DNA from 2 places in the Exiguobacterium sp. s194 genome. Region 1 is predicted to be linked to the other one. Evidence: predicted binding sites of a transcription regulator. Region 1 holds the regulator's gene; the other holds the start of a gene.
What was found. The regulator LexA, encoded in region 1, represses DNA repair genes until DNA is damaged. The targets are predictions, from matches to a motif close to CGAACATATGTTCG.

Region 1 (7,736 bases):
CGACGGCGACCTTGTCGAGCAGAAGTGACTTTTTCACCTGTCGGATATTGATGCCCCCGATTTTAATCGTGCCGTCATGGACGTCATACTCCCGCGTCAACAGCCGAACGATTGTCGTTTTACCGGAGCCTGTCCGTCCGACAATTCCGAGCGTGCGCCCGCGTTCGATCCGGAACGACACGTCTTGTAAGACGGGTGTCTCATCATAGCGGAAAGCATGAATGTCTGCCTCAATCTCCGAATGGGCAAGTTTCGTCGCCGCCATCGGGTCATCTTGAATCTCAGGTTTGACGGCGAGCATTCGCTCGATTCGGTCATAAGACGCACGACCGCGTTCGACGATATTGAACAGCCAGCCGAACGCGAGCATCGGCCAAGTGAGCAAACTGAGATACGCCGTGAAACTGACGATTTGACCGATTGTCAGCTCGCCTTGTTCAATCAAATAGGCCCCATAGCCAATCGATAGGATATACGAGAGGCCGACGATTCCGAAGATGGTCGGGTCGTATAGGGCATCGATTTTGGCGACGCGGACGTTCTTCGCCATGACCTCGTCGGATAACTTCTCGAACGAGTCGACGTCGCGGCCGACTTCTCCGGCCGATTTCAATACCCGAACACCGCTGACGCTCTCTTGGACTTTGTCATTCAGTTCGGAGAACGCCGCCTGAGCGACCCCGAACCGATTATGTAATAGTTTGCCGTATCGTGTCGTTAACGCGACCATGATTGGCAGCGGCAACAGCGCTACGACCGTCAACTTCCAACTAATCGTCGTCACCATCGTGATGATGACGAACGTCCCCATGGTAATGCTGTCGACGAGCGTCAAAATCCCCGCACCCGCCGTCGTCGAGACGGCTTGGACATCGTTCGTCGCATGAGCCATCAAATCCCCGACCCGCGACTTCTTATAAAAACGTTGATCTAAATCAGTGAAATGGCGATAGAGCTGACTCCGCAACATCCGACCGAGCCGAATTGAAGCCCCAAAGATGAAGTACCGCCAGAAGAAGCGGGCCACATAGTTTCCGATGCCGACGGCCGCGAGCCCGCCGAGCAACATCCACAATAAATCTGTTTCGAGCGATTCTCGGTTGATCTCATCGACGATTCGGCCGATGATGCGTGGCGGCACGAGTTCGAGCGCCGCAACGAACATGAGTAGGACGATACCGAGCGCATACGTCCGCCATTCGAGCTTGAAGAACCAAGCCAATTGTTTGAATACACGAATCTGAAACACCCCCTATGTTGTCTTGAATTCAGACTATTCTTTTAGATTAGCGAAAGTTTGTTCGATTGTCTAACAAAAAATGGATACAAAAAGCACTTTGCGGGCGCAAAGTGCTTCGGTCGATCCGGTTTATTTCTTTTCGTTCTTCATTTGAACGTTCATGGCGCGCATCACTTGGTTGACTTTCTTCTGTGACGGCTTTTGACCCATTTGCATCATCAATGTACGAATCATATCTTCGTTGATCGGTGGGTTCTGTTCGAGGTAGTTCATCATGTATTTACGAGCGATAAAGAAACCGATCGCAATACCCCCGATTAGTGCTGCCACGATCAGAAGAATCCAGAATAATGTACTCAAGGCTTAACCTCCTCTACCATATGAAACATCGTTTTTTACTATACACTATATTACGCTAATTCGCTAGTCGTCTGTAAAAAAAGTGGTGACCCAAAACTCCGGGCCACCACTGATAGTAAGCGATTAAAGTGATTTGACAGCAGCGACGACGTTGTCGACCGACATGCCATATTCTTTCATGAGGAGATCCCCAGGGGCAGAGGCACCGAACTTGTCGATTCCGAGTACTTTACCGCCGAATCCGACGTATTTGTACCAGCCGAGTGTCGCGCCCGCTTCAAGCGAGACACGCTTCGTGATTGACGAAGGAAGGACCGATTCTTTGTATTCTGCTGACTGTGCTTCGAACAATTCCCACGAAGGCATCGAGACGACAGCCGCGTTCACGCCGTCAGCCGCGAGTGCTTTGCGAGCTTCGACGAGGACGTGTACTTCAGAACCTGTACCGAGGAGGAGGACGTCCGCCTCGCTCGAGTTACCGGCGACGACGTAGCCACCTTTAGCCGCTTCTTCGATCGACGTGCCTTCGAGTTCTGGCAACGCTTGACGCGTCAAGACGAGAAGTGACGGTGATGATTTCGTTGTGATTGCTTGCTTCCAAGCCGCAATCGTCTCTTTTCCGTCAGCCGGACGGAGAACAGACAAGTTTGGCATCGCACGGAAGCTCATCAAGTGCTCGACCGGTTCGTGTGTCGGGCCGTCTTCGCCGACCGCGATTGAATCGTGTGTCAAGACGAACGTCGATGGGATTCCCATGAGGGCCGCGAGTCGTACCGCTGGACGCAAATAGTCTGAGAAGACGAAGAATGTCGCGCCGTAAGGAAGGACACCACCGTGGAGTGCCATACCGTTGACGGCAGCTGCCATTGCGAATTCACGGACGCCGAACCAGATGTTGCGGCCTGCTGGATCTTCATCGAAGTCTGCAGCACCTTTAATCATCGTGTTGTTCGAGCCCGCGAGGTCAGCCGAACCACCGAAGAGTGTCGGCACCGCTTTAGCGATTGCGTTCAATACTTCACCGCTCGTTTGACGTGTTGCTTTCTTCGAACCGATTTCGAACGTCGGCAGCTCGCTGTCCCAACCTTCTGGGAGCTCGTTGTTCACTGCACGCTCGAACTGGGCACCGAGTTCAGGGTGTGCTGACTTGTAAGCTTCAACGAGTTCGTTCCAGTCCGCTTCATGCTTCGCGCCTGGCTCAACGACTTTATCGTTGAACAAGTCGTATACTTCGTTCGGTACGTAGAAGTTTTCGCCTTCCCACTTGTAGAACTGCTTCGTGAGCTCGATTTCAGCTTCGCCGAGTGGCGCGCCGTGTGAGGCCGATTTCCCTGACTTGTTCGGTGAACCGAAACCGATGACCGTCTTCACTTCGATGAGGGTCGGTTTCGACGTTTCCGCCTTCGCTTCGTCGATTGCTTTCGCGATTGTATCGATGTCCGTGCCATCTTCAACGCGAATCACTTGCCAGCCGTAAGCGTTGAAACGATCTTCGACACTTTCTGAGAACGACTTGTGAAGGTCGCCATCGAGTGAGATGTCGTTTGAATCATAAAGGACGACGAGCTTTCCGAGTTTCAAGTGACCAGCGAGTGAGGCAGCTTCTGCCGACACGCCTTCCATCAAGTCACCGTCTCCGCAAATCCCGTATGTGAAGTGGTCAACCACTTTGAACTCATCACGGTTGTAAGTCGCTTCCAAATGCTTTTCAGCCATCGCCATACCGACTGCCATGGCAATCCCTTGGCCAAGCGGTCCAGTCGTCGCGTCGACACCAGCCGTGTGACGGTACTCTGGGTGTCCAGGCGTCTTCGAATCCATTTGACGGAACGATTTGAGGTCGTCGAGTGAAAGGTCGTAACCAGATAAGTGAAGAAGCGAGTACAAGAGCATCGAACCGTGTCCCGCTGAAAGAACGAACCGATCGCGGTTGAACCAGTTCGGGTTTTTCGGGTTGTGACGCATCTTATCCGTCCAAAGTGTGAACGCCATCGGAGCCGCACCCATCGGCATCCCCGGGTGACCAGAGTTCGCTTTTTGGACCGCATCAATCGAGAGCGTCCGAATCGAGTTAATCGCTAATAATTCTTTAGTAGTTGTTTCCACTAATTTCATCCTCTCTGTTGTTACAAAGTTTCTACCCGTCATATTTTAGCATACTCATTCGTGTGTCACAACTAATTAATTAGTATAACACATTAGATGGAATCGTTTACTTCCTTTCGTCCAAAATCAGTCCATTAAGTCCCCCTGATCGCCGTTCGCGTATAACAAACATGCACACCCTATATGAAATAGGATGTGCATTCGTGGTCACTCCGAGCGATGTCGTTTCTGCTCGTCTTTCAATTTTTCAGGCGTTACGTCGTTCCCGTCCGGATCGACGACCTTCATCCCCATCATTTGCGATTTGAATGATTGGCGGAACGCTTGCAAATATTGTTGGCGCAGCGCTTGCTGCTCATCCATCTCTTCTGATGACAGTCCATCTGTCTTGGCTTTGTTGGCGAGAAAATTGATTCGCTCCAACTGTTCAGGTGCTAGCATCAGGCTCGCCCCCTCTCTACTGAATTTGTTCTTCTACTGTACAAAATCAGCGAGCAGGAATCAAGTTTCTGGCACTGATACGTGCTCCAAATAACGACGGTTCACGGTCGCTTTCGACACCTCATAGCCAAAACCACGTAGCGTGGCGGCAATTTCAGCGAACGTCAGTCCGCGCTCGCGCAGTTGGACAATTTCTTCGATCGGCACTTCGATTCGGCTCCGACCGCCTTGATCGTGATGTTGGATGTTGCGGTGCGGGTTGAACCCGTTCGCGACCGCCCGACGCATGCCGCGTGAGATTTTCGCATTATGGATTTTACGCTGGTATTCCTCGACGACACTGACGATTTCAAGCACCATCTTCTCGGCATCCGAGACGACGTATTCATCGGACGATTGCATCGTCAACAAGCGGACGTTATGTTTCATGAGCGTATGCAAGATGGCGATTTTCGCGTTCCCTCGTCCGAGGCGGCTGTCATCGCTCACGAGCACGGCATCGAGATTAGATGTCGAGACGTGCTCCAACAAATCGAGCAACCCCGTCCGATTGACCTCATACCCACTCTCTTGCTCACTGATCACATCGACGATTTCAGCGTCAAGACGTTTCGCCATCCGCGTCAGTTCGTCCGCTTGGCGACCGAGTGACGTCTCTTGCGTGGACTTGTTCGTCGACACGCGACAATAAATGACGACTCGCATCCCGTCACTTCCTTTCTTTCCATTCGCCCTCTACGATACACAGGTTCGGGGGCTGTTCGCAATCAGAAAAGATTATTCGGCGGCGAACCACGTCGTCTTGTCGTCTTCTTTCTCAGCGCGTTCAGCGAGAAGCTGTGCCTCGAGCGACTCGGCCTCCGTCAAGGCGACTTCTTCTTCGACGCTATGCTCGATTACTGGTTCGGTCGCGACGACTTCGACATCGTGGCGCATTTCCCCGACCATATAAAACGCGAACATTCCAAGTGCCAACATGCCGACTAAAATGATTCCATTGATTGTGTCTCTCATAACGATTACCTCCTGGGAATAAGAATACACGTTCTCGAGAACGTCTGTTCGTTTATCTGTTCTCATCATAAAACAAGAACTTCTGTTCGGTCAAGTGGAAAAAAACGAACGAATGTTTGTGCGCTCATGTGTTCTTGTGTTAAACTAAACCCATAAAGAATAGGATGCGTTCGCAGGTTATTCGACATAATCGAGGTGAAATCCATTGAAAAAAATGTCAGCAAGACAACAACAGATTCTTGATTTTATAAAAGCCGAGGTCCGGGCGAAAGGGTATCCACCTTCCGTTCGTGAAATCGGAGAGGCAGTCGGACTCGCATCGAGCTCGACCGTCCACGGCCACTTGGACCGTCTAGAGAAGCGTGGATTGATTCGACGTGACAAGACGAAGCCACGTGCCATCGAAATTTTAGATGAAGAGATGTCAGTCGTGGAAGACCATGATGCCGTCATGTACGTGCCGGTCATCGGGAAAGTCACGGCCGGTACGCCAATCACGGCAATCGAGAACGTGGAAGAGCACTTCCCGCTCCCGGCCCACGTCGTCGGTTCCGACAACGTCTACATGCTCTCGGTATCGGGAGACTCGATGATTAACGCCGGCATCTTGGATGGGGACCGTGTCCTCGTCCGCCAACAGAACACGGCCGACAATGGAGAGATTGTCGTCGCCATGACGGATGAAGGCGAAGCGACAGTGAAGCGGATTTATAAAGAAGCTTCGAAAGTCCGTCTTCAACCGGAGAACGATGAACTCGAAGCGATGTATTTCGATAACGTGTCGATTTTAGGGAAGGTCATCGGTGTATACCGTACGATTCACTAATGGCGAGTGGCAAGACACATACCCGTACGAATCTCGTGGCAATCGGTGCTCTTGCGATTGCCACGCCTTTTATTGACATCGATATTCCGACCATGTTCCTATTCGGCGCCCTAATCGGGACGTTCTGGCTCTCCCCGGACCTTGACTTAAAGTCGGACGCCTATTATCGATGGGGACCGCTTCGGGGCTTTTGGCTCCCTTATGTGAAGATTATGCCCCATCGGTCGTTATTCTCGCATTTTCCGCTCTTGAGCGATCTGATCCGGGTCATCTATCTCGGTTTCCCGCTCACGCTCGTGCTCACGTTCACGCCGTATGAGGAAGCTGTCAGATCGTGGCTCGACCTGAACGGGGCCGCATGCTTCTTCGGACTCGTTTTCGCGACGACGCTACATACGACGCTCGACTATGCGTCCACGTTCTTCAAACGTGCCTTTTAAGCCAAACATTTATGCCATACACCTAAAAGGGCAGCCCGTCTAGTAGAGACTGGGTTGCCCTTTTTGAACTGTTTATTATATAGAAGCTCAATAACTTTTATGCAACATGACATGATGTTCTGCCACTTCTCGTCCATTGACCAGCAAAACGACACGATGCTCCCCTGAATAATGCCGACGAGTCGTCAAATCTGCCCAACTGTGCATCCTGTTCGCTACAAGTCGCGCACCCCCGGGGACGATTTTGTTCGCTAGCAGAAAAGCTTTACGACTCGCTTTCCCGTTCGCTTTTATGAAATCGATGGCGTATTCGACCCGAATATAGGCGCCATCGCCTGGACGAATCGACACATCGTACTGAATCTCGCACGTCTCTCCTATGCTGAGCACGTTCGGATGTATCGAAATCGATGCGTTGACGGTCAAATCCGTTTCTTGCGTATAACCGAACAGCGTTAAGGCGTCAGGATGTGCGGATTTGATCAATGTTCGGCACGCATGTCTGATGACCCAATCGGTATGAGGATGTTCGCCTTGCCATCGACGCGAGACTTCGAGCACGGCTTCCGGGTGATCTTTCGAGATATCGTTGAGATTGTTGGCGACACTTTTCCTTACATATAATGATGGGTCTTCTTTCAATAACTCTAAAACCGCAAACACGGGAGCCGGATTTTCTCTGAACATCGGTAATGACTCCGCCCACGGAAGACGAGGACGACAGCCTTCACTTGCCAATCTTCGCACATGCTCATTCGGATGCTTGGCCCATGCCATCATGCGATCCATTACTCGCGTCGAATCACGAAGCAGAAAAGGTCTGATTGCGAATTCAGAAGACGATTTCTGCGTGAAGAGTTCGAGTGCTGACATCGAGCGTTCCCAATGTTCTTCCGCCTGTCCATACACTTCTACGAAGTCGGGAAAAAATAAATATGGAAAGCCGACACAATCGTCTGCAATTTCAACCAATACATCTATAGCTGACTCGTAGTTTTGAGGTAAGTACTCCCCGAGCTTTGTCGAAATACGGCGCATACGCCCTTTCAGCGCTAACGCTTCCCATGACTCATCTACAATCGATGCGACAAATGCTTGTATATCAAACGATGGGTACACGGATTGAATCCGTCGCCCAAATCCTAGCAAAAAATCCTCATGATATACCTCTTTCAACGGTGTGGCCACGTCTTCCATCTCCTTCAGTTTCGTCTAGTCCGCTCATCTAGCCATACATTCTTCCCCATTATATAGAACGATAGAAAAAGAGTCCTGAATGAGTTCTTCTTGCGAAGACTCGTTCAGGACT
Region 2 (7,736 bases), 120 kb from region 1:
TCGCGCCTCGAGACGTAAAGCTCGGCGTGCGGATGCGCCTTCAAGATGGCGTCGACACCACCGACGTGATCGCCATGGGCGTGCGTCAGCAAGATGGCGAGCAGCGGACGCTCCTGTGCCTCGATATACGCTAAAATCGCTTCAGCATTGCGCGCGAGGGCGGTGTCAATCAAGACGAGTCCGAGCTCCCGCTCAATCAACTGGACGTTAATCGGTAATACAGGCGCATAGAATGTCAGTTGATGGACGTGGTCAATCCGTGTGACTTTCATGATATCCCCTCCCCTTAATCAAACAACGTGATCCAATCTTCTTGCCATCTAGCTTCAAAACACATATAAAGCTGTTCCTGCGTGTTCCGCGCGGTCGATAAAGGTGGTAAGTTGTCCCGCGTGAAGAACGCGACCTCGCTCGTCTCATGGCTCACCTGCGCCTCGCCACCAATCAGCTCGCATTCGATGAACAGTTTATAGTAATGCTGCGACAGCGGTGGATGGTCGTGATGATGCATATCGAACAACGCGAGTAGCCGTACCGGTACGACATCAAACCCGGCCTCTTCCTCAATCTCCTTAATGATATTTTGGGCCGGGGACAACCCGACCTCACAAAAACCACCTGGTAACGTCCAAAGCCCGTCCGACCGCTCTTTGACGAGCAAGAGCGCATCGTCCCGGAAGACGACACCGCGTACGTCGAGTTTCGGTGTCGGGTATCCATCGACGTGCGTCAGTTTCGTGACCTCCTCCAAGGCGAGGTCTGACTGTCGTTCGAACATCTCGGTCGCGATTCGTTGAAGTTCGACGTAACGTTCTCGATCGAACTCGTCTTTCGTGAACGTCAAGCCAGCCTGTGCCAGCGCCTGGAGCCGTTTGGCCCAGTCGAGCCATTGAGACATAGTGATCCCCCCATGATTTTTCCTCTTACCCCATTCGCCAAACGATGGACTTGTTCCTTTTAGCAATACCCGCTCCCATAAGAAAGTACCTATCCTCCCCGTGATATACTGAAATGAGAACGGTGGCAAAGGAGGAACGATATGTCGATCGCAGTGTTATCCCAGTTCAAAGAAGACTTGGACGGCTATACCGAACGGCAGTTGCGCTATCAGGCAGCAGCAGACGTCTGGTCAATCGGGCAGATGTACGACCATATCATCGTGGTGGCCGAGGAATATGCAGACGAGATTGAACGGTGTCTCGCCTCACACGAAGAGCAACCGCTCGGAAAGACCGAATTCGGTGAACGATTGTTTCAGGCCGGTGGGTTCCCTCCGATTAAAATTCGTTTACCTGATGAGATGAACCAACCACCGAACAACACGGACAAGCATGAGACGCTCGAGCGACGACTCGACGAATTGTCTGCGCGTTTGAAGCGACTTGAACCGCTCGTCCGCGCGGCAAACCCTGACGTCAAAGCACGGCATGGCGGCTTTGGCTGGCTGAACGCACAGGAGTGGTACGACCTCATCGAGATGCATACCCGGCATCACTTGCGCCAACAGGCCGATTTGGAGCGCTATCTGATAGAGGCCGAGCTTTGAATCCATAAGAAAAACCCTGTATCAAAGACAATGGTCTCTGGTACAGGGTTTTCTTTAGTTCGATCTCAATCGAGATACACGTCCTCAATCTCTCCGAATGTCTCTTCATCAAACACGAACGAGCCGTTGGCGTAGCGGTCCAAGAGCGTCAACTGCTTCGTCTTGACCGTCTTCGCTTTCTCTTTCCCGATGATGTGGAGCGTCTCATCGTCATGCACCGGGAGCACGCGACGAATCTGGTGCGGTTTCGATTTGACTTCGCGGATGAGCATCGTCCCGCGCAAGTTGCGGTTCGTGCAGTCGAACTGATCCTCGAGCTTCATCTTCTTGACCGCTCCACGTTGCGTCACAAGGACGAACAGTGGCGGTGTGAAGAAGGCGAAAGCATCTGCGACCATATCCCCATCCTTCAAGTTCATCGCTTTGACGCCGGCAGCGCGCTGACCGACAACCGGCACGTCATCTTCTTTGAACCAGAGGCCGTAACCGCGCTCAGAGACGAGGAACAGTTGGCCAGGCCCGTCACTGATGCCGGCGAAGACGACCTCGTCGTCGCCTTTCAGTTTGAGCGCCATGAGCGCCTTCGACTTGCGTTGGGCGTCATAGTCACGGAGCGGTGTCCGTTTGACCATGCCTTCACGCGTCACAAACAGACAGTGCGCGTCGGTGTCGAACGTCGAGACGACATCGGCCGAAACGACTTGTTCGCCTTCGATCGGCACGAGGTTGGCGACATGCTGACCGGCGTCTTTCCATTTCGACTCTGGAATCTGATGGACCGGGATGAGCAAGTAACTGCCCTTGTTCGTCCAGACGAGCAAGTGGTCCGTCGTCATCGCCTGGGTGACGAGGACGGGACGGTCTTTCTGCTTCATCTCCGGCATCTCGTCGCTCGAGGCGCCATATGAGCGCATCGATGAACGTTTGACGTACCCGTCGCGGCTGACGAACACCATCGTCTCTTCGACGGCGATCATGACCTCTGTCTTCAGTTTCAACTCTTCGACCTCGGACTCGATGACCGAGCGGCGTGCGTCGCCGAACTCGTCACGGAGTGCGGTCAACTCTTTCGAGATGAGCTTCCGTTTCGTCGCGTCGACGTTCAAGATGTTGGCGAGGCGAGTGATCTCTTTTTGGAGCGCCTTCGCCTCTTTTTGCAGTTCGACGATATCCGTGTTCGTCAAACGATACAATTGGAGCATGACAACCGCTTCGGCTTGACGGTCTGAGAACGAGAACCGCTCCATGAGCTTCTGCTTCGCCTCGGACTTGTCTTTGGCCGAACGGATGAGTTCGAGCGTCTCGTCAAGGACCGAGATGGCCTGTTCGAGCGCATCGACGATCTCGGCGCGTTTCTTCGCCTGGTCGAGCTCGAACGTCGTGCGTCGAGTGACGACCTCTTCGACGTGCTTCAAGTATGCGTCGATAATCGACAAGAGACCCATCTGTTTCGGTGTCCGGTTGACGATGGCGACCATGTTGTAGTTATAGGCGAGCTGCAGATCGGTATGCTTCAAGAAGAAATGGAGCACACCTTCCGCATCGGCTTCCTTCTTCAACTCGATGACGACGCGGACACCGGTCCGGTCAGTCTCGTCACGGACTTCGGCGACGCCTTCGACTTTGCGGTCGAGGCGAAGCTCTTCCATCTTCTTGACGAGGTTCGCCTTGTTCACCTCATACGGGAGCTCGGTGATGGTAATCTGTTCACGACCTCCCTTAAGTGGCTCGATGACCGATTTGGCACGGATAATGACCTTGCCTTTGCCGGTCTCGAACGCCTTCAAGATGCCGTCTTTGCCCATAACGATCCCGCCAGACGGGAAGTCAGGTCCTTGCATATAACGGAACGCGTCATTCGTCGTCTCGACCTCACCTTTCAGACGGGCGATGGCGAGGTTGAGCACCTCGGTCAAGTTGTGCGGCGGAATCTCGGTCGCGTAACCGGCAGAGATTCCCGTCGTCCCGTTCATGAGCAAGTTCGGGAGGAGTGACGGCAAAACGAGCGGCTCTTCGGTCGAATCGTCGAAGTTCGGCGTGTAGTCGACCGTGTTCTTCGAGATCGACGTCAGCATGACGCCGGCGATCTTCGACAGACGGGCCTCGGTATACCGCATCGCGGCGGCCGAGTCGCCGTCCATCGAGCCGTTGTTCCCGTGCATGTCGATAAGCGGGTAACGCAACTTCCAGTCCTGCGATAGGCGCACCATCGCCTCATAGACGGAACTGTCACCGTGCGGGTGATAGTTACCGATAACGTTACCGACCGTCTTGGCCGATTTGCGGTACGGTTTCTCGTTCGTGTTTCCTTCATGGTGCATCGCATACAGGATGCGGCGCTGAACGGGTTTGAGCCCGTCGCGCGCGTCCGGGAGGGCCCGATCCTGGATGATATATTTCGAGTAACGCCCGAAGCGGTCACCGACGACCTGTTCGAGCGACAAGTTTAAAATGTGTTGAATCGTCGACATCGTTACATCACTTCCTCAATCGCTTTAGTCACGTGTTCATTGGCGATGATCGAATCATCTTCCTGGAGGCCGAAGGCGACGTTCTCCTCGATCCACTCGCGGCGATGGGCAACATTGTCTCCCATGAGCACCGAGACACGCTTGTCGGCGACGGCAGCGTCGTCGACCGTGACGCGGATGAGCGTCCGTGTGTCGGGGTTCATCGTCGTCTCCCATAGCTGGTCGGCGTTCATCTCACCGAGACCTTTGTAGCGCTGGAGGATATAGCCCTTCTTATACACTTTGACGAGCTTCTCGAGCGCTTCTTCGTCCCAAGCGTACTCGAACTGTTCCGACTTGCCTTTCCCTTTCGAAATCCGATAGAGCGGTGGCAAGGCGACGAACACTTTGCCGGCCTCGACGAGTGGGCGCATATAACGGAAGAAGAACGTCAATAGGAGCACTTGGATGTGAGCCCCGTCCGTATCTGCGTCGGTCATGATGATGATTTTGTCGAAATTGCAGTCCTCGAGCTCGAAGTCATGGCCGACCCCAGCCCCGATCGCGTGGATGATCGTGTTAATCTCCTCATTCTTCATGATGTCCTGGAGTTTCGACTTCTCCGAGTTGATGACCTTCCCGCGCAGCGGCAGGATGGCCTGAAACGTCCGGTCGCGGCCCTGTTTGGCCGAACCGCCGGCCGAGTCACCCTCGACGAGGAACAGTTCGTTCTTGGCGGCGTTCTTCGACGTCGCCGGCGTCAGTTTCCCGTTCAAGATGCTCGAACGTTTCTTCTTCTTGCCGTTGCGCGCCTCTTCCCGGGCTTTCCGGGCGGCTTCGCGGGCCTGGGCGGCGCGGATCGCCTTCTTGATGAGCATCGTCGCCATCTGCGGGTTCTCCTCGAGGAAGATCGTCAGTTGTTTGGCCATGACACCATCAGCGCTCGTACGGGCCTCGGGCGAACCGAGTTTCGATTTCGTCTGCCCCTCGAACTGGAGGAACTCTTCCGGGATCCGTACCGAGACGATGAGCGTCAAGCCTTCGCGGACGTCACCGCCGTCAAGGTTCTTGTCTTTTTCTTTCAACAATCCGTTCTTTCGGGCGTACTCGTTCACGATGCGGGTCATCGCCGTCTTGGCGCCGACCTCGTGCGTGCCGCCGTCACGAGTCCGGACGTTGTTGACGAACGAGAGGACGTTCTCGGAATAGGCGTCCGTGAACTGGAAGGCGAGCTCGAGCTCGATATCGTTCTCCGTCCCTTCGAAATAGACGATTGGATGAAGCGTCGCCTTATCGTCGTTCAAATATTGGACGAACTCGGCAATCCCTTCCTCGTAATGGAACGTCTCTTCTTTATCCGAGCGCTCGTCCGTCAACGTGATCGTCAATCCTTTTAACAAGAATGCTGATTCACGGAGCCGTTCAGCGAGCGTGTCGTAGTTATATGTCGTCGTCGAGAAGATCGAGGCGTCCGGTTTGAAGTAGACGCTCGTCCCTGTCTGACGCGTCTTTCCGGTCTCGAGGAGCGTCGTCTGCGGGATCCCGCCGTCGGCAAACGTCTGCTCGAACACTTTGCCGTCGCGATAAATCGTCACGAGGACCTTGCTCGAGAGTGCGTTCACGACCGAGGCGCCGACCCCGTGGAGTCCACCTGACGTCTTGTAGCCGCCTTGGCCGAACTTACCGCCGGCGTGAAGGACCGTGAAGATGACCTCTGGCGTCGGTTTCCCGGAGGCGTGCATCCCCGTCGGCATACCACGCCCGTGATCGCGTACCGTGATTGCGTCATCTTTATGGATGGTCACATCGATTTGGCCACCGAATCCGGCGAGCGCCTCATCGATCGCGTTATCGACGATCTCATAGACGAGATGGTGCAAGCCGCGATGGTCGGTCGAACCGATATACATCCCCGGACGTTTCCGGACAGCAGTCAGTCCTTCGAGCACCTGGATGGCGTCTTCATTGTAATTAAATAAGTCTGTTGACATCTTCGTCACCTCAATTTCGAACACACGTTCGTTTTTCTATCCTATTGTATAGCTGTTTTTGGATTCTGGCAAGCCTCCCTCCGCGAGCGGGGCTCGTGAAAAAAAGGAGACCTACCAAGGAGGTAGGTCTTAACCGAGAAGGCGGGCGTGCTCGACATAGATGCATCGATTTTCGATGTAGTCGAGTCCGGCATCGCGAGCGATCCGCTCGGCGTCCGGGCTGGTGAGCCCGAGCTGGTTGAAGACGAGACCGACATCCCCATGTCGGACGGCATCTTCGGCCACGCCGGCCAAATACTCATTGCGTCGGAAGACGTCGACGATATCGACGCGCCCCGGGATGCTCTCGACCGTCGGATAGACCTTGCGTCCGTTCCACGTCTCGAGCGTTGGATTGACAGGGATGACTGTGTAACCTTGCAAGATCAAATAGTCTGCGATTTGGTTCGCGGTCTTGTTCGGGTTCGCTGACACGCCGACGACAGCAATCGTCTTCGCCTCGGTGAGCCATTGTTTCAAACGTTGATCGTCCATCCTGAAATCCCCCTTTTGTTTACGTTCTCAGTGTACCTTTACCTGAATCACCGTTTCAAGCTTTATTTTCTTTTATCATACAACTGTAACTCTTTCAAATTTTTAAAACAAATCAATTGGTTCACCATAACTTATTATGTAAACCGGATTATATGACGATATTTCTCCGGTTCTCAGGTTGATGTGTGTCTCGGAGGAAAATCCCGTGCGAACAAACGTTGCGTGAAATATCTATTTCACGCAATCATAAGGACCGATTTAAAGCGTTTCAGATAGTAAAATTGACTCGTTTCTCGAACGCCCATGGGCAAATCGATGGCAGTTCGGTATACTAAAGTTCAGGAGGTGTTCGCGTGGGAACTGCCTATGAGGAACGTCGCGGTACACTATATAATTACCGCATCACTTTTTACGGGAACGCGCTCGCTTGGCTCATCCACGTCGTGTTCTTGATCACGTTTTGGCAACTCGGCGTCACGGTACTCGCCTGGTCGAATCTACTCAGCATTCTGTATTACACGCTATCCTTTTATTTTGTACATAAACGATATTATCGAGCGTTCTTCGTCGGTCTGTTCATCGAGGTCGTCTATAACGCGATCATCTCGACGGTCGTGCTCGGTTGGGGTGCGAACGTCCACTACTTCATCATCACGGTCGCCTATGGCGTGTTCTTCATGCCGAACGTCCGTCGGTCCATCCGGGTCGCCTCGACGATACTCGCCATGACCATCTACGGTTTCCTATATATGAATGTGACGACAGGGACGCAACCGCTCACGCCGTCCTTCGAGCAAATATTGGGCCTCTTTTGTCTCTTGTCGACGATCGCCTTGATTGCTGGTCTGTCTTTCGTCTTCGAAGGGTCCGTCGTCGAAGTGACGTCCGAGCTCGAGCGGACGAACGAACGGTTACACACGCTCGCCTCACGGGACGGGCTGACCGGGTTGTATAATCGGACGACTGGTTACCGATTGGTCGAAGATGAGATTCGCGAAGCCGTCATCAATGGACGGCCATACGCCGTCGCTCTAGGGGACATCGACCATTTCAAGGCGTTCAATGAGCAACACGGTCATGACTGCGGCGATCTCGTACTCAAGCAAGTCGCCTCCGCGCTTGCCCGAACCGACGGGATAGCCGTCCGTTGGGGTGGCGAGGAGTTCCTCATCTTCTTGGCGGACCAGTCCACTGCAGAGGCCACGGAGACGATTG

Region 2: the regulator LexA is predicted to act here: its motif matches at 6,005-6,018, upstream of parE (DNA topoisomerase IV subunit B).

What each region holds. Positions count from the first base shown of each region.
Region 1 covers NZ_JACSLT010000005.1:56,155-63,890, reverse strand. Annotated here, with positions in the region: gene KNP85_RS07370 (ABC transporter transmembrane domain-containing protein) at 1-1,240, opposite strand, end outside; gene KNP85_RS07365 (YneF family protein) at 1,370-1,600, opposite strand; gene tkt (transketolase) at 1,724-3,715, opposite strand; gene KNP85_RS07355 (DUF896 domain-containing protein) at 3,914-4,147, opposite strand; gene KNP85_RS07350 (YneB family resolvase-like protein) at 4,208-4,852, opposite strand; gene KNP85_RS07345 (hypothetical protein) at 4,925-5,161, opposite strand; gene lexA (transcriptional repressor LexA) at 5,367-5,987, shown strand; gene KNP85_RS07335 (metal-binding protein) at 5,987-6,427, shown strand; gene KNP85_RS07330 (DNA alkylation repair protein) at 6,515-7,615, opposite strand.
Region 2 covers NZ_JACSLT010000005.1:177,498-185,233, reverse strand. Annotated here, with positions in the region: gene KNP85_RS07980 (MBL fold metallo-hydrolase) at 1-272, opposite strand, end outside; gene KNP85_RS07975 (NUDIX hydrolase) at 287-898, opposite strand; gene KNP85_RS07970 (DinB family protein) at 1,040-1,546, shown strand; gene parC (DNA topoisomerase IV subunit A) at 1,612-4,017, opposite strand; gene parE (DNA topoisomerase IV subunit B) at 4,020-5,987, opposite strand; gene KNP85_RS07955 (CoA-binding protein) at 6,117-6,521, opposite strand; gene KNP85_RS15895 (GGDEF domain-containing protein) at 6,875-7,736, shown strand, end outside.